Regions from separate parts of the Streptomyces sp. NPDC033136 genome, predicted to be linked through region 2. Evidence: riboswitches for the same ligand, from Rfam matches in the RefSeq annotation. Region 2 holds a riboswitch; the other holds the start of a gene.
The links. Region 2 has a riboswitch for S-adenosylmethionine ahead of thrC (threonine synthase). Riboswitches for the same ligand answer to the same signal wherever they lie in the genome.

Region 1 (4,407 bases), on a different contig from region 2:
AGCGCCGGGACAAGGAGAAGGTGCTGCACGGCCGCGAGTCGGGCATCATCAAGCGCCTGCCGCACGGTGAGTTCATCGAGGTGCACGAGCCGCTCAGCCAGGAGCAGATGTACACGCTCACCGCGCACGAGCAGTACCAGCCGGTCGAGCTCGGCCCGACGGTCGACGAGAACGGTGTCGAGCGCAAGGTGAAGGGCTCCGAGAAGCTGCGCGCCAAGCTCAGCGACTCCTACTTCGGTGAGGGTGCCCAGATCCCGAAGCCCACCGCCGAGGAGTACCGGGAGATCACGAGCGGCCACGGCCACCACTGATCACTGCTTCGCCACGCCACAGAGGGGCCCCGTCCGGATGGGGGCACCCCCTGCTCCTTGGAGCTTGGGGGACGGACGGGGCCCTTCGTGGTGCCCCGGGCTGGATAGGGTGGACCCGTTGAGACTCTCGTCCCGCAGTACGGGACGCCTGACCCTGGAGCGGCTTATGAGCGCTGTGACCCCCGCTGGAGGCGACACCGCGGCGGGCCGCTCCTGGCCCGCCCTGCTGAACGGTCTGCTGGACGGCCGGCACCTCGGCGCGGACGACACCGCCTGGGCCATGGACCTGATCATGCGCGGCGAGGCGACCGAGGCGCAGATCGCCGGGTTCGTCGTGGCGCTGCGCGCCAAGGGCGAGACCGTCGAGGAGATCAACGGCCTCGTCCGCACGATGTACGAGCACGCCAACGTGATCGAGGTGCCCGGGGCGACGGTCGACATCGTCGGCACGGGCGGGGACGGCGCCAAGACGGTCAACATCTCCACGATGTCCTCGATCGTCGTCGCCGGCACGGGCGCGAAGGTCGTCAAGCACGGCAACCGGGCCGCGTCCTCGGCCTCCGGGGCCTCCGACGTGCTGGAGAAGCTCGGGGTCAACCTGGAACTGCCGCTCAGCCGGGTCGCGGAGGTCGCCGAGGAGGCCGGGATCACCTTCTGCTTCGCCGTGAAGTTCCATCCGGCGCTGCGGCACGCGGGCGCGGCCCGCGGCCAGCTGGGCATCCGCACGGTGTTCAACGCCCTCGGCCCGCTGACCAACCCGGCCCGGGTGCGCTCCCAGGCCGTCGGGGTGGCGGACCCGCGCATGGCCCCGATCGTCGCGGGCGTCTTCGCCGAACGCGGCAACTCGTCCCTGGTCTTCCGGGGCGACGACGGCCTCGACGAGCTGACCACCACGTCGACGTCCCGGGTGTGGATCGTCCGGGACGGCAAGGTGACCGAGGAGGCCTTCGACCCGCGCGACGTGGGCCTCGAACTGGTCCCCGTGGAGGCGCTGCGCGGAGCGGACGCCTCCTACAACGCGGAGGTCGCCCGCCGCCTGCTGGACGGCGAGACGGGCCCGGTGCGCGACGCGGTCCTGCTGAACTCGGCGGCGGCGCTGGTGGCGCTGGAGCCGACCGCGGCGCCGCTCGCCGAGCAGATCCGCGCCGGTATGGCCAAGGCCGCCGAGTCGATCGACTCCGGGGCCGCCAAGCGGACCCTGGAGCGGTGGGTGGCCGCGAGCAACACGTAGTGCGGGATGTCCCGCAATCCGGACGCGGGTTGCGGGACATCGGTCATTCCCGTACGTTCCTGTCCAGGTCATGAGTGACAGTCATGAGGCCCCGGCCGACTGTCCGGCAACCCTCCGTCCGTGGCGGGGTGCCCCGGGTGAAGACCAGGCCGTAGGCAGCGAGGTCTACGGCAAGCGCGGACCCCTCGCGAACCAGGGGTCCTGGTCGTCGAGGAGCCTTCCGTGAGCCAGCGAATGCGATAGGGCCGCAGAGCCCCGCCTCCGCATCCCCTCTTCCCTTCACCCCCCGCTCGTGGCCTTGTGCGCTCGCGGGGCGGATTCCGCCTGCCCTCACGGGAGTTCCGTCATGTCTGTCTCCACTGCCACCACCGTGTCCACCGTCGCCGCAGCCGCCCCGTCCGTCTGTGCCCCGCTGCCCGTTCTCGGCCGGGACGTCACCGTGCCGCTCGTGACCGGCGGCGAGGTCGGCTACGCCGCGCTCGACTACGCCGCCAGCGCCCCGGCGCTCCAGCGCGTCTGGGACGACGTCGCCGCCTACGCGCCCTACTACGGCAGTGTCCACCGCGGTGCCGGGTACCTGTCCCAGCTGTCGACCGACCTGTTCGAGGACGCCCGCCGGACCGTCGCGGAGTTCCTCGACTGCCGGGACGATGACCAGGTGGTGTTCACCCGGTCCACCACCGACTCCCTCAACCTCCTCGCCGCCGCCCTCCCGGACGACTGCCAGGTGTTCGTGTTCGAGACCGAGCACCACGCCTCCCTGCTGCCCTGGCGCAACGCCCGCGTCAGCTACCTCGACGCCCCGAGCAGCCCCCGCCAGGCCGTCGAGACCCTGGAGCGCGCCCTCGCCGGCCGCGACCCCTCCGGGCCGGCCCTCGTCTGCGTCACCGGCGCCTCCAACGTCACCGGCGAGCTGTGGCCCGTACGGGAACTCGCCGCGGCCGCGCACGCCCACGGCGCCCGGATCGTGCTCGACGCCGCCCAACTGGCCCCGCACCACCCGGTGTCCGTCAAGGACCTCGACGTCGACTGGGTCGCCTTCTCCGGGCACAAGCTGTACGCGCCGTTCGGCTCCGGCGTCCTGGCCGGGCGGGCCGACTGGCTGCGCGCGGCGCAGCCGTACCTCGCGGGCGGCGGCGCCTCGCGGAAGGTCGTGCGGCGCACCGACGGGGGCGTCGACGTGGAGTGGCACGAGAGCGCCGCCCGTCACGAGGCCGGCTCCCCGAACGTCATCGGCGCCTACTCCATCGCCTCCGCCTGCAAGGCCCTCACCGAGGCCGATTTCGCTGCCCTGGCCGCCCGGGAGCGGTACCTGATCGAGAAGGTGCGCGCGGGGCTCGCCGAGGTGCCGCAGGCGCGGGTCCTCTCCCTCTTCGGCGACGACGCCCCGCGCGTCGGGGTTCTCTCCTTCGTCGTCGAGGGCTGGAACAGCTCCCACTTCGCCGCCGCGCTCTCCTCCGAGTACGGCATCGGCGTCCGGGACGGGCTGTTCTGCGCCCACCCGCTGGTGCGCACCCTGCTCGGCGGCGACCCGCAGACGCAGGGCGCGTGCGGGTCGCCCGAGGCCGCGCCCGGGGAGGCGTCGCTCAACGCCATCCGGGTCAGCTTCGGCGCGGGCACGCCGGACGAACACGTGGAGCGGTTCGTCCGGGCCGTGCGGGAACTCGTGACGGACGGGGCGCGGTGGACCTACCGCACGGAGGACGGGCGCTGCGTGCCGGACACCTCCGCCTGACCGGCCCGGCCGGACACCAGGGGTAGCCGGGTGCCGAGGACGATCATCCGCAGGGCCCGTTCGGTGGCGTCCGTGAGCAGTTCGCTCGCCCGCAGCAGCGCCTCCGCCAGGGCCATCGGTGCCGGCAGGATGCCGCTGAACGCGTCCACGCCCGGCACCTCGTGCGCGCCCTCGCCGAGCGTGCCCGCGAGCGCCAGGACCGGGCGGCCGTAGAGTTTGGCCCGGCGGGCCACCTCGGCCGGGACCTTGCCGCGCGGCGTCTGGTGATCCAGCGCGCCCTCGGCGGTGACGACCAGGTCGGCGCGGGCCAGCCGGGCGTCCAGGTCGAGGTGGTCCAGCAGCACGTCGAAGCGGGGCAGGAGACGGGCGCCCAGGGCGGCCAGCCCGGCGCCCAGACCGCCGGAGGCTCCCGTCCCCGGGCCGGAGCGCAGGTCGGTGTCCGGCACGGCGGCATCCCGGGTGAGGACGGACGCCCAGTTCTCCAGGGCCGCCGACAGCTCCTCCACCTGCGCGGGCGTCGCGCCCTTCTGCGGTCCGAAGACCCGGGCCACGCCCCGTGCGCCGCACAGCACGTTGTACGGATTGCACGCGACGAGCAGATCCACCTCCGAGAGCCGCGGGTCCAGACCGGCCGGGTCGACGCGGCGCAGGCGCGTCAGCTCCCGTCCGCCGCGGGGGAGTTCGCGTCCGTCCTCGTCCAGCAGCCGGGCGCCCAGCGCCTGGAGCGCGCCCGCGCCCCCGTCCGAGGTGCCCGAGTCGCCGCAGCCGACCAGGATCCGCCGTACCCCCGAGCCGAGGGCGGCGCGGATCAGCTCGCCGACCCCGTACGTGGTGGTGGCGCCCGGGTCACGCAGGTCGTGCGGGACGAGGGAGAGGCCGGCCACCGCGGCCATCTCCACCACCGCGGTGTCCCCGCCGCCCAGCAGGGCGAAGTGCGCGGCGATGGTCTTCCCGACCGGGCCGGTCGCGGGCACGGTGACGATCCTGCCCCCGGTCGCGGCCGCCAGGGCGAGGGCCGTGCCCTCACCGCCGTCCACGAGTGGGACGAGGTCGATCGCGGTGTGGGGCAGGACCCGGCGCACACCGGCCGCGATGGCGTCGGCGGCGGCCTCGGCGGACAGGGACTCCTT
Region 2 (4,407 bases):
CGGGCGAAGTCGTCCTTGAGGTTGAGTACGACCGGGGTCCACCCCGGCGTCCCGTACTCGGCGTTGATCTCCTCCGAGACCCGCCGCACCTCAGCCGTGTACTCCCGGTACACCGCCAGGTCCTGCCGCGACGGGTAGGCGAACGCCACGTGCACCACGCGCTCGCGCCACTCGGCGTGGGACTCCAGCAGCCGCCGGTAGGCCAGCAGGCCGCGCACGATGTTCTTCGACAGCTCCGTTCGGTCGACCCGGACGATCGTCCGGCGGCCCTCGCCGATCTCCTCCCTCAGCGCGGCCATCCGCTCCTCGACGTCCGCCTCGTGCGACCGCCGCCGCAGGAAGTCCGCGTCGGCCCCCAGCCCGTGCACGCCGATCCGCGTGCCCCCGAGCCCGCCCGCGAACTGCTCGGCGCACGCCGTGAACGCGTCCGCCCAGCGCTGGGTGAGGAAGCCCAGCCGGTCCGCGCCCAGCATGCCGCGCAGCACCTGCCCGGCCACGTCGTCCGGCAGCATCCGGAAGTACTCCGGCGGCGCCCACGGGGTGTGCGAGAAGTGGCCGATGCGCAGGTCCGGGCGCAGCTCGCGGAGCATGCCCGGCACCAGCGTCAGGTGGTAGTCCTGCACCACGACCGCCGCGCCCGGTGCCGCCTCCTCGGCCAGCGCCTCGGCGAACGCACGGTTGTACGTCTCGTAGGACGTCCACCGGCGCCGGAACTCCGCGTCGAAGACCGGCTCCAGCGGCGTCTGGTAGAGCATGTGGTGGACGAACCACAGCACCGAGTTCGCGATGCCGTTGTACGCGTCCGCGTGCACGTCGGCCGGGATGTCCAGCATCCGTACGCCGTCCTCGCCGACGCCCCGCCGGACCGCCTCGCGGTCGCCGTCGGACAGCGCCGAGCACACCCACAGCGCGTCCGCGTCCGAGCCGATCGCGGACAGCCCCGAGACCAGCCCGCCGCCGCCCCGCTTGGCGTGCAGCGAACCGTCGTCACCCACCGTGTAGGAGACCGGGCCGCGGTTGGAGGCCACCAGCACCTGTGCAGCACCGTACGTTGAAGCCATACGCCTCAACCTAGCCCGGCCCGGAAACGCTCAAACGTGCGGGCCTGGCCCACCCGGCCGAAAACCACCCCGGTCAGGCCGCCCTCCGCGCCTGGTACTCGGCGATCTCCGCCATGGGCGGACGCTCCTCGGTATCCACCGAGTACGTCCGCGGTTCGAAGCCGTCCCCGCCCCGCTCGAACTGCGTCAGGGACGGCCGGATCAGGTGCCCGCGGGCCAGCCGCAGCTGGGCCGTGCGGTAGATCGCGGCGGCCATCCGGCCCAGCGCCTGCCCGTCCTGGTGCCGATGCTTGCGCACCCCGATGTCCACCTGGGCGAGGGCGTCCAGGCCCACCAGGTGCAGCGCGTCGACCAGCATGCCCAGCTCGACGCCGTACCCGACGGGGAACGGCAGCTGCTCCAGCAGCGAGCGGCGGGCCGCGTACTCCCCGCCGAGCGGCTGCACGAACCCGGCCAGCTGCGGCCAGTGCATGTTGAGCAGCGGGCGCGCCATCAGCTCGGTGACCCGGCCGCCCTGCCCGGCGGTCCTGCCGGAGGCGAGCGAATCGAACTCAGTGCCGAGCGGGCGGTCGTACATGCCCTTCACCAGGTCCACGTCCGGCTCGGTGAGCAGCGGGCCCACGATCCCGGAGACGAAGTCGGACGAGAAGTCCCTCAGGTCCGCGTCGACGAAGCAGACGATGTCCCCGCGGGTGACGAGGAGCGAGCGCCACAGCACCTCGCCCTTGCCGGGCAGGGCGGGCAGGCGCGGGAGTATCGCGTCCCGGTGCACCACCGTCGCGCCCGCGGCGGCGGCCACCTCCGAGGTGCGGTCGGTCGATCCCGAGTCCACGACGACCAGCTCGTCGACGAGCGGGACCTGCAGCATCAGGTCGTGGCGGATGACCGCGGCGATGTCGCCGACGGTCTCCTCCTCGTTCAGCGCGGGCAGCACCACACTGACGGTCCGGCCCGTGCGCTGCTTGGCGGCCAGAATCCGGTGGAGCGGGCGCTCGTGCGCGGACCAGGAACGGGTGCTCAGCCAGCGCTCGACTTCTTCCAGCACCGTGGCGGCTCCTTAGCGTTCTCTCGGCGGGACGGAATGTGACGCGTCTCGCGGTTCGGACGACTATCTCAACTGTCCTGGTCGTCGGTTACAGTCTTGAACAACGCGGATGACCATCGCATGTCCGAGGTCGCCCGCCGTCTACAACCACATACAGCTCATCCAGAGGGGCAGAGGGAAACGGCCCGATGAAGCCCCGGCAACCCTCCAGTCGGTTCTCGTAGGTCACTGGCGACCACTTCGCGAGGCTCCCGACTAGGGAAGGTGCCAAATCCGTCTCACGGCGAGATGCGTCGTGAGGAAGATGAGGAGAAAGGGCCTCGCCTCACATGGCTGTGCAGACTGTTGCAAGCACCACGAACCCCACCGTCGACCTCGGCCCCGCCGCTGCCCTGAGCTGCCGCGAGTGCGGTCACCGCGTCCCCCTCGGCCCGGTCTTCGCGTGCGAGGAGTGTTTCGGCCCGCTGGAGATCGCCTACGACTTCTCGGCCTACGACGCCGAGGAGCTCCGCAAGCGGATCGAAGCGGGCCCCGCGAACATCTGGCGCTACGCCCCGCTGCTGCCGGTCCCGGCCGACGTGGCGGACAAGCCGAACATCAACCCGGGCTGGACCCAGCTCGTCAAGGCCGACAACCTCGCGCGTGAGCTGGGTGTCGACGCCGGCAAGCTCTTCGTCAAGGACGACTCCGGCAACCCGACGCACTCCTTCAAGGACCGCGTCGTCGCCCAGGCCCTGGAGGCCGCCCGCGCCTTCGGCTTCACCACGCTCTCCTGCTCCTCCACCGGCAACCTCGCCGGCGCGGTGGGCGCCGCCGCGGCCCGCGCCGGCTTCCGCTCCTGCGTGTTCATCCCGCACGACCTGGAGCACGGCAAGGTCGTCATGGCCGCGGTCTACGGCGGCGAGCTCGTCGGCATCGAGGGCAACTACGACGACGTGAACCGCTTCTGCTCCGAGCTGATCGGCGACCCGGCCGGCGAGGGCTGGGGCTTCGTCAACGTCAACCTGCGGCCGTACTACGCGGAGGGTTCCAAGACCCTCGCGTACGAGATCTGCGAGCAGCTCGGCTGGCGGCTGCCGGACCAGCTCGTGGTGCCGATCGCCTCCGGCTCCCAGCTCACGAAGATCGACAAGGGTCTGCAGGAGCTCATCAAGCTCGGGCTGGTCGAGGACAAGCCGTACAAGATCTTCGGCGCGCAGGCCGAGGGCTGCTCCCCGGTGTCCACGGCGTTCAAGGCCGGCCATGACGTCGTACGGCCCCAGAAGCCGGACACCATCGCCAAGTCGCTGGCGATCGGCAACCCGGCGGACGGTCCCTACGTGCTCGACATCGCGCGCCGCACGGGCGGTGCGGTGGAGGACGTGAACGACGCGCAGGTCGTCGAGGCGATCAAGATCCTCGCCCGGACCGAGGGCATCTTCGCGGAGACCGCCGGTGGTGTGACGGTGGGCGTGGCGAAGAAGCTGATCGAGAACGGGCTGCTCGACCCGGCCAAGACCACCGTCGTCCTCAACACCGGCGACGGCCTCAAGACCCTCGACGCGGTGGCCGGCACCGGCCTCACCGCAACCATCCGCCCGAACCTGGACTCCTTCCGAGAGGCTGGCCTCGCATGAGCGTGACCGTCCGCATCCCCACCATCCTGCGCACCTACACCGGCGGGCAGGCCGAGGTCGCCGCCGACGGCGCGACCCTCGGCGAGGTCATCGCCGACCTGGAGAAGAACCACACCGGGATCGCCGCCCGGGTGCTGGACGACCAGGGCAAGCTGCGCCGGTTCGTCAACGTGTACGTCAACGACGACGACGTGCGCTTCGAGCAGGGGCTGGAGACGGCCACACCGGACGGTGCCGGCGTGTCGATCATCCCGGCTGTCGCCGGTGGCTGAACCGGTCGACCGGCTTGGTTGTTACCTTGAGTAATGCCGGTCACCGAGAGTTCATCGAATTGCCCCCTCCGTGAGAGAAGCGGAGGGGGCAATTCTGTGTGGTTGAGCGGGGTACAGTTGGGGAACGCGATCCCGATCTCCTGATCGGAACCGTGAATTCCTGCCGCGAGCCCGACAAGATGTAGCCAAAGTGTGCGCGTCTTTCGCGGCTTTTGTTCTTTTTGTGTAGCCCGAATTGCCCTGGATTCGGGCGAACCCTCCCTGCATTCCGGACCCTGCGCGTCCAGAATTCTCGTCCGATTGACCTGTTGCAGACGGCAGTTGGACAGATACATTCAGCCGCGGTCGACGCGTTCCGGCGCACGCCCCCAACCGTGGGGGGTGAGGTCTGACCCGGATCCGCGAAGTGTGGA

Region 1: it holds a riboswitch for S-adenosylmethionine, as region 2 does, so the genes downstream of both, ACZ5TL_RS10900 (aminotransferase class V-fold PLP-dependent enzyme) here and thrC (threonine synthase) in region 2, are expected to answer to the same signal.

Annotation. Positions count from the first base shown of each region.
Region 1 is NZ_JBVIPD010000005.1:62,151-66,557, forward strand. It holds gene qcrB (cytochrome bc1 complex cytochrome b subunit) at 1-311, shown strand, start outside; gene trpD (anthranilate phosphoribosyltransferase) at 478-1,542, shown strand; SAM riboswitch class IV at 1,609-1,725, shown strand; gene ACZ5TL_RS10900 (aminotransferase class V-fold PLP-dependent enzyme) at 1,889-3,277, shown strand; gene ACZ5TL_RS10905 (glycerate kinase family protein) at 3,232-4,407, opposite strand, start outside.
Region 2 is NZ_JBVIPD010000015.1:76,473-80,879, forward strand. It holds gene ACZ5TL_RS25715 (alpha,alpha-trehalose-phosphate synthase (UDP-forming)) at 1-1,061, opposite strand, end outside; gene ACZ5TL_RS25720 (glucosyl-3-phosphoglycerate synthase) at 1,135-2,106, opposite strand; SAM riboswitch class I at 2,262-2,417, shown strand; gene thrC (threonine synthase) at 2,436-3,722, shown strand; gene ACZ5TL_RS25730 (ubiquitin-like small modifier protein 1) at 3,719-3,994, shown strand.